DNA from 2 places in the Specibacter sp. NPDC078692 genome. Region 2 is predicted to be linked to the other one. Evidence: riboswitches for the same ligand, from Rfam matches in the RefSeq annotation. Region 2 holds a riboswitch; the other holds the start of a gene.

Region 1 (6,865 bases), on a different contig from region 2:
AGTCGCCGGGAAGCAATTGCCGCAGAGCGTGCAAGTGCCCCAACAAGTAGTGCAGTAGCCCAGTTGCTGCGTGCCGGAGTCGCCAGCGGCGCCGGCCAAAAAATGGGCGTAGCCATGGCGGCCACGGGTCTAGTCCTGGCTGTCACGCTTCCTTCCACGCAGGTTTCCGAAGACCTTCACCTCGATACTGCAGCAGCTGTTTCCGCGGAAACACTGGTCACAGCAGGCGCGCAGATCCCCATCACCTTCGCCACTCCGGAAATCGGCAGTGCCTTGAACCCTGATGGTCAGCTCAAAGAAACCCTCAAGGTCAACGCCTCCAACGTGACGCCCCAGGCTTCCAAAGGGACCCTCTCGGCACCCCTGCTGACCTTGGTTGAGAGTTCACCCTTTGGTAACCGCATCAGCCCCATCACCGGCCAGATCGATGAGCGTCACACCGGCCAGGACTACGCCGTCGCAAGCGGCACAGAAGTACTTTCCGCCGCTGGTGGAACCGTTACCTTCTCGGGCTGGCATGACTTCGGTGGTGGCAATCGCGTGGTTATCGACCACGGCAACGGCCTCTCAACCTCGTACAACCACATGAGCGCCAATCTGGTGCAGGTTGGCCAGAAGGTTGAACGCGGAGATGTTGTGGGCCTCAGTGGCTCCACAGGCGCCTCTACCGGCCCCCATCTGCATTTCGAGGTCATCATCGACGACGAAGTTGTCGATCCTAAGGGTTGGCTGTAAGTCCTCCACAGGGCCTCCATAGTTACGACTTAGTCACACGACCGTGACCTGAACGTGACATTGAGAAAAAACTGTTGTACCGTCGTAATCGCGCCAACTTCGAATCAAGTCGGCGCCCATGAGTCGATTGCCTAGCTCTGCCACTACTCATGGTCCGTTCGTATCAATCGTCTGGCAGGGGCGGGGGAACCAATAATCGGGATTCGCAGCGGTTTTGCGAAACCCTAGGGGTGAAGCCGCGAAGCGTTCAGTCACTGGCAGGGAAGAAATTCCTTGGGTGGGACAACGTGGAGCGGCCGGGTGACTCCCATCCGAATCCGACAGCTTACCTCGCAGGCTTTGGGAGAGGAATCCTTCTTGGCTTCAAACACTGCCCTCGGGCGCCACCGCGCCGAGGTTGTTAAGACCAGTCCGATCTCCACCCTCACGAAAGCCGTCAGTTTCAATGTCGGCGGGGTTGGTCGTCAGGCTGCTGTCATCGCAGCAGCTTCAGGGCTTGTACTGACTTCCGGTATCGCCGCAAACGCCGCAACTCCCACAGTGGAGCGCGCTTCGGACGGTGCCACAACGCTGAACCTGAACACGGAACTCGCTTCCGCCATCACGGCAGCTTCCACGGTGAAGATTTCCTTCGCTACACCCACCATCACCTCCACCCCGGCTCCTGTCATTGAAGAGCCGGTAGTTGTAGAGGCGCAGTCCAGTGAAGTTGCAGTTGCAGCTCCGGTTGCTGAAGCAGCACCGGCCGCAGCACCGGCCGCAGCGCCGGCCGTAACGGTCTCAACGCCTGAGCCGGCTGCAACCCAGTCTGTAGCCCCGAGTGGCGTTGGCGCGATCATTGCCAGTGCTGCCTTGGGTCAGCTCGGAATTGGCCAGGACTGCACCGCGCTGGTTCGCAACGCTCTGTCTGCCGCTGGGATTTCCTGGGTTGGCTGGCCCGGTGACTACCTGAACAAGGGCCGTCTAGTATCTCAGGGCGAAGCACAGCCCGGCGACTTGATCTACTATGCAGACGGTGGCGTGGGTCTGGCCCACATCGCTGTTTACATTGGCAACGGCCAGGCAGTTCACGGCGGTTACCAGGGAACCACTAAGATCGCAGGAGTTTCTATTTATGGAGCTTCCGCTCCCGTCTTCATTGCTGTGGGTCACTAAGTAATACCAGCTTTTGTGCCCAAAGCCCTGTCTTTTGACGGGGCTTTGGCATTTAACGGTGCATCTACTCGCCTGCTTGAGTTCTAGCTCGTTGCACCTTGGCGTGGCGGCCGATCGTCCCCGTCCGGCCCGGATCCCCGAAGCCGCCAACCCCGGGCTGGGCCACTATGACTGCACCTTCCGTATCAATGGCGACGTCGCGCCGTACAGGCTATCCAAAAGGTTAGTGGCTTCCCGGGCTGCGGAACCGTCCACCTGGGACCTTTCTGAAGCCTCAACCCCTTCCAGCGGCCCGCCCCGGTTGATGCTTGTGGCCAGCGGGATCTCCTTGACGAACAGCAACAAGAGCCCGGCTAACAGCAGCAACGGCACCATGTAGACAAAAATTGGTGTCAGCGCATCGCTGTAGGACCCAACCACAATGTGGCGCAACTGTTCCGGAAGCCCCCGAACAATGGCGGGCGTGAGCGAGTTAATACTGCCGGAACCCTGCGCACCAGAGCTACCCGCAGGAATCCGCTCCGTGAGCAGCGTTGCCAACCGGTGCGCAAAGAGACTGCCCACCACGGCTGATCCCAACGACGCGCCAATCTGACGGAAGTAGTTGCTGGACGCAGTCGCCATGCCCACCTGGGAGTTCGGGAACTGGTTTTGCACAATCAGCACCAGAATCTGCATCGAGGTGCCCAGCCCGATGCCCATGATGGCCAGGTAGCAGCAGATGATCCAAACGGGCAGGCTAGCGGTCATGGTTGAGAGCAGGATCAGGGCGCCGGCCACAATGAACATCCCCGTGATGGGCAGCCACTTGTACCGTCCGGTTCTGCTGACCAATTGTCCCGAAGCTATCGAAGTGACCAGCAACCCCATCATCATGGGAATCATCAAGAAACCCGCCTGCGTGGCATTGGCGCCGGTCACCATCTGCAGGAATGTGGGCATATAGGCCAGCGTCCCAAACATGGCAATCCCGGTGATGAGGCCGGCCGCCGTCGTCAGATTGAAATTGCGGTCCTTGAACAAGTGCAAAGACATGATGGGATGATCGGCTTTGCTCTCTACCCAGACAAACAGCACAGCGGCAGCAATAGTGCCGGCACCCATGCCGATGATTTGCACCGAAGCCCACGCATATTTTGTCCCTCCCCAGGTGCTCACTAGAACCAAGAGCGTTGATGCGATACCCAACAATGCCATGCCAGCCACATCAACACGGGCCTTAACCTTGGGATGGGCGGGCAGCCGCAGGAAGAACACGGCGGAAACAATGGCCAGCAGGCCCAAGGGGATGTTCATCCAGAGGCCCCACCGCCAACCGATACCGTCAGTGAACCAGCCGCCTAGCAGCGGACCAGCCACCGAGGACACCGCAAACACGCCGCCCATGATGCCCATGTACCGTCCGCGATCACGGGCAGGGACCACGTCGGCAATGATGGCCTGGGACAGCAACATCAAACCGCCACCTCCCAACCCCTGAATGCCGCGGCCAATGATCAGCCACGTCATGTCCTGCGCAAAACCACCCACGATTGAACCGAGGATGAAGACGGAGATCGCGCCGATGAACAGGCCTTTGCGTCCTAGGAGATCACCCAGCTTCCCGTAAATGGGGAGCATGATGGTGGAGGCGAGAATGTAAATGGTGATGACCCACAGCATGAGATTGACGCCATGGAGCTCGCCAACAATCGTGGGAAGCGCGGTGCTGAAGATGGTCTGGTCCAGCGACGCCAGCAGCATGGTCAGGATCAGCCCTGCGAAAACGAGGAGGATGCTGCGGCGGTCGGACGTTGGGAGTTGATCCACGGTGTTAGTAGTTGACGTCATGATGTTTTCCTAGCGGCCGTGTGAGGTGCGGGCGGCTGCGGGTTGATGACTCTAATGAATGTACGGCTGAAGGTTCGACGGCGTTTCTCAGCTGTTGCTCAGGAGTGCTGGCTTGTGCGGTGGCTCGCCGGGTGAGGAGATGGTGCGGCAGTGGTTGAGTACTGCGCTGCTGACTGTTAGTGGCTGCTCACGGCCAGTGTTCGTTGGCGGTGATGCGCTGGATGAGCTCAGCGGTGGTCTGCATCAAGGACTCACGGTTGGCAGTGAAATTTCCTGCGGCCCATTTTTGCAGGGCAAAACGGAGGGCACCTGAGACGAGGGCGACAACGATGTGTGCCTCGTCCTCAAGATCCGGGGTTTCTGTGGTGCTGCGCCCGTCATGGCGGAACCGCTCCAGTATGTAGCCCACAAAGATCTCTTCCGTCTCGCTGATCTTGGCTTTTTCTCGCTCCAGCAGCCCGGGAGTCTGGTGGATGAGCCGATGCCTGGCTTGAAACAGTTCCAGATCGGTCTCGGCCTCGATAAAGGTTGTTGAGATCAGCCCGAACAACCCACCAAAAACACTGGTCCCGCCACCTTCGAGAAAACCTCGGTGCTGCTTTGCGGTCGGCAGCGGCCTCCGTGGGCTGACGTAGGCGCCCTCTTTGTTGCCGAAATAGTTGAAAAACGTTCGTTGGGAGACGGAACTAGCCGTACAGATCATCTCGACGGTGACGTTCTCATAGCCGTGACGAAGGCCAAGCTCAATGGCCGCGCGGCGAATGGACAGCCGTGTGGCGGCCCGCTTTCTATTGCGCAGCGTGTCCCGGGTGTCCTGAGCATGTTGAGCGTTTTGAGCATGTTGAGCGTGTTGAGCGTTGGGGAGCGATTCGTCCTCGGACGACGACTGCGTTGTTTTCACGCTCATGCTGATTCCTGTGAAGGTGTGCACAGTGCCACGTGATTCCGTTGAGCACAGCTTCAATTCTATTTGTAGTTCCTGCAAATTTTTAGTGAGTGCACAATTATTCTCCGGTGAGTGCCACCGCTGGCGCGACCGATACGATGGCCATATGACTAGCGATCAAGAGAGACCTCTGCAAGCACTGATTCTCGCTGGTGGGCTCTCGCGCAGACTGGGTGGCGTACCCAAAGCGGGGCTCATAATGGAAGGCCAAACACTCTTGGCACGCACCGTTGATGCCGTCGTGGGCTTACTCGCCGGCCGGAGCACCGCAACGCAGCTCACTTCCGCGTCCACCCCAGCCCAAACAGACGGTGTGGCGACAGCGCAAGGCGGCATCGCCGTCGTAGGTCCCGTAGAAAAGATTGCAGGCTGGCTGGCGACGGCCGAACACGCAGGCCAGGCGATGGCAGTCCAGGAAGATCCACCGTATTCCGGTCCTGCGGCCGGGATTGCGGCCGGGATTGAGGCTCTGGCAGCCGATCGCGGACACGTGCTAGTTCTGGCGTGCGATATGCCGTGGGCCGGTGCGGTGGCGCGACTTTTGCTGGATGCATCTGGTGACTGTTCTCCTGGGCAGGGCGTGATGGCGGTGGCTGACGGGAAGAAGCAGCCCTTGGCCGCCGTCTATCCGCTGCGTGAGTTGCGGGCCGCGGCTGACACGGCGCGGGCGGCGCACCGTCTGGAGAATGCCTCGGTTTTCGCGCTGGTTGCTAATGTGAACATGAAGGAACTCGTCGTGCCAGCAGAGCTGACGGCGGACATTGACACTTGGGCGGATGCTCGTGCGCAGGGGATCGCTGCGGGAGCAGCCGGTGCGGAAGGATGACTGTTGGAAAATCATGACGAGTTGTTGCAAGAGTGGACCCAGAAGCTTCTGGAGGCCTTTGAAATTGGCGACCTCGACGTGGACATTCACGCGGTCCTGAATGTTGCTGGTGTCGCTGCGCATTCGATCGTTCGTCCAGCGGCGCCTCTGACTACTTTTGTGGCGGGGCTGGCGGCAGGTTTGGCGGCGGGATCGGGCCAAGCACCTGAACCAGTGGCCATGAAGGCTGCGCTGGGGCTGGCCAAGAAGCTGGCTGCGGCACAGGCCCCGGCCGTGGAAGCGTCTGCCGTGGATGCGCCTGCCGTGGATGCTGGCGAAAAATCCCAGGGAAACTAGTACCGGCATGATGGATGACGCGGCCGCCGCTGCTACCGCTGCTACCGAGCCGACCGCTGCAACTGGGGAACCAACTGCTGGCACTGTGCCCGCTGATTCAGCAGGAGGTTCGAGGGCACAGGCCGAGGTTGTCCTACCCGAGGCCGTGCCCGGCAAAGTTTTGCCACATACCTGGCAGGAAGCGCGGGAGGCTGCATGGCATGCGGCAGAACCGCTGGTTGCACATACAGTTCCGCTGAGCATGGCTGTGGGCCGGATACTTGCCGCAGACGTGTTCGCAAGTCTTGCTATGCCGCATTACGCCTCTTCGGCCATGGACGGCTGGGCCATTGCGGGTAGCCCTCCGTGGATTCTGGCAGAGCCTGGCCGGCGGCTGGCACCAGGACAGGCCGTCCCCATTGTCACAGGGGGCCTGATTCCTACTGGTGCTAAAGCTGTGCTGCGCAGCGAAGCGGGCGAGCTTGCCAAGGACGACGACGGACTGCCGATCCTAGTACGCGGAGGTGACGCTCGTCCCGGTGAGCCGAAGAATGCGCAGCATATCCGCCCCGCCGGGCAGGAGGCTGCGGAAGGGGAACTGCTGATCGCCGCAGGCGCTACCCTGAACCCGGCCCATGTTTCACTCGCGGCACTCGGTGGCCTCGATGAACTCTCGGTGTTAGGCCGCCCTGCCGTCAAGATTGTCCTGACCGGTGACGAGGTGGTGCCCTCGGGTCTGCCAGAACCCGGATTTGTGCGCGACGCTTTCTCGCCTCAGCTCGGTTCCGTGGTTGAGATGCTCGGTGGGACGGTGGTTGGCTTGCAACGCGCAGCCGACAACCTTGCCTCCATGCTGGACGCCCTGGCCGACGACGAAGACGACCCGGCCGACGTCGTTATTACCACCGGCGCAACAGGACATTCCAGCGCTGACTTCCTACGTGCCGCCATCGAATCCATGGGTGGCACCTTTCACATTCCGCACATTGCCATGCGCCCAGGCCACCCCACCTTGCTGGCCGAGCTGCCCGACGGACGGTTCATCGTGGGCTTGCCCG
Region 2 (6,865 bases):
AGGTTGACTTTGCGAGAGTGCTGTGTGCAAAGATCGAAATTTTGCGTGTACCCGCGTCGACTAGGGTGGTCGTTCGCTGCACCAGCAAAGCCTCGGTGGAGGCGATGGTTCATGCACTCCGAGCTCAAGGACACATCGTGTATGGTTTCCACGAGACGTTCGATGCGAAGGTCGCGGACGAAGGACTCTTAAAGCGCGTTCCGCCGCCGTCCGAGCGACCGGAGGACATTCGATTCTGGGTTCACCAACACAAGCTTACTGAGGGCTTTGACCAACCGAAACTGAACATTCTCGCGATCTACGAGGGGTTCGGCAACGATCGGGCGCGAATCCAACAGATCGGCCGCGTACTTCGAATGGGCTCCGGCCAAGGTAATGCGAGTGCACATGTGCTTGCCCTTGACGGCGAGATGGAAGACGCTTGGGATCGGTACCGACGCTATGATGATGGTGAGGCTCCTCATAAAGTTGCCACAGATCCTGCCGGTATTGAAGCCCTCCTAGCCGCCCAGCCCAAATCGATCTACTGGGATAGGCTGTTTCGCGAGCAAGTGGATTTGAGTGCCGATGATGCGTGGAAGCACCTCCGTTTTCGGCTCAACGCCTCTGTGCGCCACCTCGCTCGGACGCCCAACCTCGACCAGATAATGGACGAGGTCACTGCTGACCATATTGAAAAGGACCAGCAGGTCCTGAGCGTCACAGCGCCTGATAGAGCAACCCGGGTCCTGATCTATTTGTCCGTAGAGAACTCACCGCTCCTACTCGCTGGGGCATTCGTAGAGATGTCTCTCGGCTACGCGCTCGTTCACTGGGACGGTAGTAGACTCTTTGTGGCTGACTCTGGTTCGTCAGTACCCCGGTCTGTCCAGGACAGTACAAACCCTATCCCGGCACAGTCCCTCGTTAGTCTCTTACCCGACTCGGCTCGGATTTCTACAGTCACTCTCGTCAACAACGACTTGGGTCCATGGAGTGTGCGGGGTCGTTCCATCTCTGCCGACGATCTTCGCCTCATCGCCCCTGAAGTCGGCGTAGGCACCTTCGGTTACTCGACCGCCAAGGGGTCAATTAAGGTAGGCCCCGATAACGTTACCCGCTACGCAGGGGTAAAGAATGCGCGGGTTCGGGACCAAAGACCGACTGAGGGCAAGCTGGCCGACGTGCTAGCTTGGTTCTCCGAGATCGGCCAGGATCTTGACGCCAATAACTCGCCGTCGCGTGTCATAGGGCGATATTCTTCTCCGGCGGCCCCGTCCGGCGTATCCCAGCCTACGTACGTGATGATCGACGTTGACCCAGACTCCTTCGAACCGATAGATAGCAACGGACCACCACTGACGGTGGAGAAATGGGGCGGGACGGTTGGGAGTGATCGTTCTTTCGTCGCCACTATTGCTGGCGTGACGATGAAAACACGGGTTACATGGTCGGAGATAGAAAAACGCTTCGACTTGGAGTCTGACTTCGAGGTTCCCTATCGATCCAAACACGGAAGAAAGGCTTCGTTTTGGGATGAGGTGCAACGGTCCCGTGGCCTCAAAGTTGCCGACAAGAGTGGCGTCGTCTACTCGAACGGTAACTTCTGGTCCCTTGAACCCACGGAACGCGACGCAGGTCACGGCCTGTTATCGATCGTGTCAGGACACAGCAGGCTAGAGGCGTCGACAGGCGAAAAGGGCACCGTGATAAACGGCAAATGGGACCCTGCCTCAGTCTTCGGCATCATCGATCAGGCTCTCCTTCCCAACGCGCTGGGCGCCGGGTCGACGATCCTTTGCACTGATATGGGGACCGAGATCGCTGACTTTGTTGGCTTCTCTGATTCAAAGGTCATCTTCGTTCATGCCAAGGGAAAAACCCAGTTCAAAAAGTCTCACGTGTCAGCATCAGCGCTCCACGAAGTGGTTTCGCAGGCGGTAAAGAACATGAAGTACCTCGCGATTGGCAACGTGGAGAGCCCGTCTACAACTAGTTGGACCAATCCTTGGACGGACGGGATTCATGGGGCAACGACCCGACACAGGGCCGGGACGGCATCGAATAGTGGTGAGGAGTATTGGAACCGGATTAACAGGGTGGTGCAGAACCATGGTGCTGAAAGAGAGATTTGGCTGGTCCTGGGAGCGAGCCTCTCTCTAAAAAGACTGGCAAAGGCGCTCGCAAAAAAATCGCCGCCAGGGTACGCAGTGACAACACACGCACTCTTATCGTCGGCATGGTCGACGTCACAGCAGTATGGCGTCCGTCTTCGAGTGCTGTGTTCGCCCTGACATCAGGGTTCGACCTCTTTGAGTTGTGCTGAGGCAGCCGAAGACCGTTTCGTTCGTCCTTGAAGGTTGCTGGTCGGGCTGATGCACACAAATCGTCAATCGGTCCCTGATTAGCACTGGGTCGAAGACGAGGCGGGCTGGCCGTGGTGCGGTGAGACGAATGGGTTGATTTGCCGAGGCGCGCGATGAGAATTGCGCCAGCGAGTTCCGCACTGGCCGCAAGTTGTAGTTTCCATGCCAGTTCATGGGAGTAATGGGCTTCAATGACGTGTACGGGCGTCGTGCTGCAAACCGACGGCCAGGACCTTGGATGCCAGGCGTGTAAGGATTCTTTGGTTGCGGCTGCAGCATGGAAGGGTGGGGGTGAATTTGCTGTGGGTGCGGGCTTGGCGATGGGATCTGGCTGCGGTGGTGAGTAGGGAAAAGTTGGACGTATGGCAGTGGCGCAGGGGAGTGTCGCATGTGGTTTTCATGCGGTACTGGATCTCCGGTTGGGGGTGAATATTGAATGGCGAGCCGGAGCCGTTCAATCTCGGTGGGGTTGAATCCTGACCAGTGGTGGTGGTCGCTGACCACGAATGGGGCTTGGGAATAGCCGAAGTCTTGGACGTACTCGAGCGTTGCGGCTCAGGCGCAGCAGGACAGCATCGAGACATCGGTGGTGAAGGCCTTACAAGCGATCCTGAGGCCTTCGGCCATCGTCAGGTAGGGGCTCCACGCGGCGACGACTTGCGCGGTGGTCATTCCCGCTTCGAGGATGTAGACGCCGGCGGCGGCGATTTCCCCGGCATCCTTGGCCACCGCGGAGATGCCCAGGATGCGTCCGGTGTCGCGCTCGGCGACAACCTTGATGAAGCCGCGGGTGTCGCGGTTGACCACGGCTCGCGGCACGTATTCCAAGGGCAGGACCCGGCACTCGCAGCGGATCCCGGCAGCGACGGCTTCCTGCTCCGTCATTCCGACCGACCCGAGGGCTGGACTGGTGAAGGTGACCCGCGGCAGGTGCCGGTAGTCGACCTCGGCCAAGGCGTCGGTGAACGCGTTGTCTACGGCCAGGGCGCCGTGGGCCGCCGCGACGTAAACGAACTCGCGGTGGCCGGTCACGTCCCCGGCGGCCCAGATGCGCGGATTTGAAGTGGCCAGGCGGGAATCGACAACGATCTCCCCATACACCCCGGACTCCACTCCGACAGAGTCAAGGTTCAATCCCTCGGTCACGGGATGGCGCCCCGTGGCCACGAGCAGCCGGTCAGCCCGGAATACTTCCTTTCCGCCAGCCACGGATGCGGAGACCAGAATTCCTCCGATTGCCTCATCGCTCGCCACGCTGTCAACGGTGGCCCGCCGGACCACTCGGATGCCTTCGTCGGCAAACACCCCGGCCAGCGCCGTGGCTGCCTCCGGTTCCTCCTGCGAGGCCAGCCGGGAACGGACCAGCATGGTCACCCGGGAGCCCAACCGGGAGAAAAGCTGCGCCATTTCCAGGGCAACATAGCCCCCGCCTAGGACTAGCAATGATTCGGGCACTTCCGCCAGTTCCATCGCCGTCGTCGAGGTCAGGTACCCGGCCTCGGCCAGCCCGGGAACGGGGGGAACCCAGGGCGCGGCCCCGGCGGCCACGAGGTAGTGCCCGGCCTCGATCATTCGCACGGCACCATCTGGGGAGGCGACCCGGAGCAGCGGTGCGTCCTGGGTCCCGGTGAACGACGCGTCCCCCTCGATCATGGCCCAGCCGTAATCCGCAGCCAGGTCGACGTACTTCTCCGTCCGCATAGACTCCACCAGGGCGGCCTTGCCCTGGATCAGGGCCGGCATGTCCACCGGACCCGCCGAGGCCGCCACCCCGGGGAAACGGGCCGAATCCAACGCCAGGTGGCGTGCCTCCGCGGCGGCCAGTAGCGCCTTCGAAGGCACGCACCCGGTGTTCACGCATGTCCCGCCTACGGTGCCGCGTTCCACCATCACGACGCGCTTGCCCAATCCGGTGGCCCGGATTGCGGCCGCAAAAGCGCCGCCGCCGGAACCAATAATCGCCAAGTCGAATTCTTCGTTTGTCATTCCAGACGCCTTCTTCCCTGTGGTTCAAAAGATCCTAGGCACCATCATGAACCTTCCAGTACAGTGGAATGTCAAGTGTGGTCGCCATTGAAAGGGAATCGTCGAATATGAGGATCGGACAACTTGCGGAAGCGACCGGGACCACGACCAAGACACTGCGGTTCTATGAAGAGTCGGGGCTGCTTCCCCCGGCCGAACGCCTGGCCTCCGGCTATCGGGACTACGCCGAGGATGCCGTGGGGCTGGTCGGGTTCATCCACCGTGGCCAGGCCGCCGGGCTCACCCTCGCCCAGATCGGGCAGATTCTGAAGATCCGTGAGGGCGGCCAGACGCCGTGCTCACACGTCCAGGGCCTGCTGGGGGCGCGCCTCGGCGAACTCGATGCTCAGATCGCCGAGCTTCTGGCCCTCAGGGAAACTATTTCCCAGCTCCATGTAAAGGCGAGCAAACTGGAGCCGGATTCCTGCTCCGCTGACCAGGTCTGCCGCTACCTCTGATCAACATCCCACCTCGGTGGTCGCGGGTGCCCATGGCCCCGTGCGTCTGGTCGAGGGTCTGGTTGGCTCCAAGGTTGCCCGTTGGCCTGGCACCTCAGCGGGGCCGAACACCTGTCCGACCATGCCGTGACTCTGATGGGCTGACAAGTCGCGACTCTGCGGCCCCGGTTGCAACAAGAACCGCCAAACCGAACCATCAATGAACCACCGCACCGAACCGACATTCACAGATTCTGAATTGCGGCGCGCAAGGACGCGCTGATGAGGTTCGGCTTACTGTGGGAATCGGCGATCTGGCTCAATGGAAGAAATCCGGGCGGCAATGGGCAGGCCGTCGCCATCCGTATAGACGTTGGGTCGAGGTATGTTCGTTGAATTACGTGAGCTGGAGATTCGCGGCGACCGAGTCGGTATGCTTGCCGGCCTCTGGGCAAATTTTACCCTTGAGGCTAGCCAGTGCCGCGCGTACGACTTTTACAGGTGCATCGGCATGGTTGATGACATCTCAGCTGTTGCCCTAAAGGGGCAGCATATTTTCAACGAACTGCGTTATTTGGCCTGGCTGGCCGAGGGGTCAGGAGGGCTGTGAAATATGAATTTGTGGGGCTTTCTGTCCTGGGCGGGAGCCTAGTTGCCCTTGTATCTGGCCGCTATTTGCCGCCGACTAGCATTCCCGGCCGGCCCGAAGCTGGATCATCTCCTGAGCCGAACTGCCAACCTGAGGAAGACTGCCAGAGACGAGGAATTGAGAGGATTGGGTTTCCGCGGGTCCAAGTGAATTGATCCCGGGTATGTGGAGGTCGGACCGGCGGTCAGCCAGTGGTGAAAGGTGACGTGGCCTGGGCACCGAACTTCATGTGTAACGAAATTATAACTTTTGGTTCTTGTCCGTTAGGATTGAAAAAATATATACCCCTAACGGGTATTTCGTGGGCCGCTTCGCCAAACCCCGTCGGCGGTCCGCGATCGTTCATTTTTGCGACGGGGACGGAGGAACCACTACCGGTGCCTTGTTGCACCTTGGGGTGAAGCCTGCTCAACAAACCACTGCCTATATGGCGGGGCGTTGGACTGGCCGGGCCTACCTCGCCCGAATCCGACAGCTAACTTCGTAGGCGTTGAGAGGACCTCATTTATGCCTGCCCACCGCCAGCATGGCCGCCGTCGCGCGACCAAATCAAGACTCATCAACACGTCGAACAAAGGACGTCACTGGGCGTCGGCCCCTGACGTGACTATCGAGCCCTTCACAGGCAAGAAATCATTGACGATGGCTGTCGCAGCAGCAGGTTTCATTGCATTGACTGCCCTTCCTGCCGCCCACGCTGAGACCAATCATCTTTCGCCTGCCGTGACCGCCAACGTGTCTATGTCCTCGGGTCAACCGAAAATAACGGCGGATCAGGATGTCGTGGTGTCCTTCGCTAAGCCACTGGTGTCCAGCAAGCCAGCCCAGGCAGCAACGCCGCCGAGCGCCCTGCACCCGGCGGCTGCCCAAGAGGCGCCAATTCCCACACTGGCGCCAGAAGAGGCGCCAGCAGCTGTGCCAACGCCCGCGCAGCCGTCCTCAGGGCTTCGCCCTCCGTTGGCTGAGCTGACGGTCACCTCACCATTTGGGTATCGGGTCAATCCGCTGACTGGGGCGGGAGGGGAACTGCACACAGGGATCGACTTTGCTGGCGCGTGCGGCACCTCAGTATTTGCGTCAGGCTCAGGTACCGTGACGGAAGCTGGGTGGAGCCCGTATGGTGGCGGAAATCGAATCGTTATCGACCACGGTGGTGGGATCAAGACCACCTACAACCATTTGGACTCCATTGGGGTCAGTGTTGGGCAGGAGGTCAATGGCGGCGCCCCGATAGCTGGAGTCGGCACGACGGGCAATTCCACGGGATGCCACCTGCACTTTGAGGTCGTAGTTGATGGACAGACGGTGGACCCTACACCGTTCATCTAGGACTTCATCATGGATTGCGGCCGGGCGCGTGGCTTTGAGCGTACGCTGCCCGGCGGCCATTATGGGTTCGGGGTTCTCCT

What was found. Region 2 has a riboswitch for cyclic di-AMP ahead of AB0O97_RS17690 (M23 family metallopeptidase). Riboswitches for the same ligand answer to the same signal wherever they lie in the genome.
Region 1: another riboswitch for cyclic di-AMP. It lies ahead of AB0O97_RS09940 (NlpC/P60 family protein); the one in region 2 lies ahead of AB0O97_RS17690 (M23 family metallopeptidase).

The regions. Positions count from the first base shown of each region.
Region 1 covers NZ_JBFBLV010000011.1:71,183-78,047, forward strand. The annotation lists gene AB0O97_RS09935 (M23 family metallopeptidase) at 1-735, shown strand, start outside; cyclic di-AMP (ydaO/yuaA leader) riboswitch at 887-1,088, shown strand; gene AB0O97_RS09940 (NlpC/P60 family protein) at 1,093-1,890, shown strand; gene AB0O97_RS09945 (MDR family MFS transporter) at 2,056-3,720, opposite strand; gene AB0O97_RS09950 (helix-turn-helix domain-containing protein) at 3,908-4,627, opposite strand; gene AB0O97_RS09955 (NTP transferase domain-containing protein) at 4,773-5,492, shown strand; gene AB0O97_RS09960 (DUF6457 domain-containing protein) at 5,496-5,828, shown strand; gene AB0O97_RS09965 (molybdopterin molybdotransferase MoeA) at 5,836-6,865, shown strand, end outside.
Region 2 covers NZ_JBFBLV010000035.1:290-7,154, reverse strand. The annotation lists gene AB0O97_RS17710 (DEAD/DEAH box helicase family protein) at 1-2,273, shown strand, start outside; gene merA (mercury(II) reductase) at 2,901-4,331, opposite strand; gene AB0O97_RS17700 (heavy metal-responsive transcriptional regulator) at 4,439-4,828, shown strand; gene AB0O97_RS17695 (hypothetical protein) at 5,193-5,417, shown strand; cyclic di-AMP (ydaO/yuaA leader) riboswitch at 5,759-5,958, shown strand; gene AB0O97_RS17690 (M23 family metallopeptidase) at 6,060-6,785, shown strand.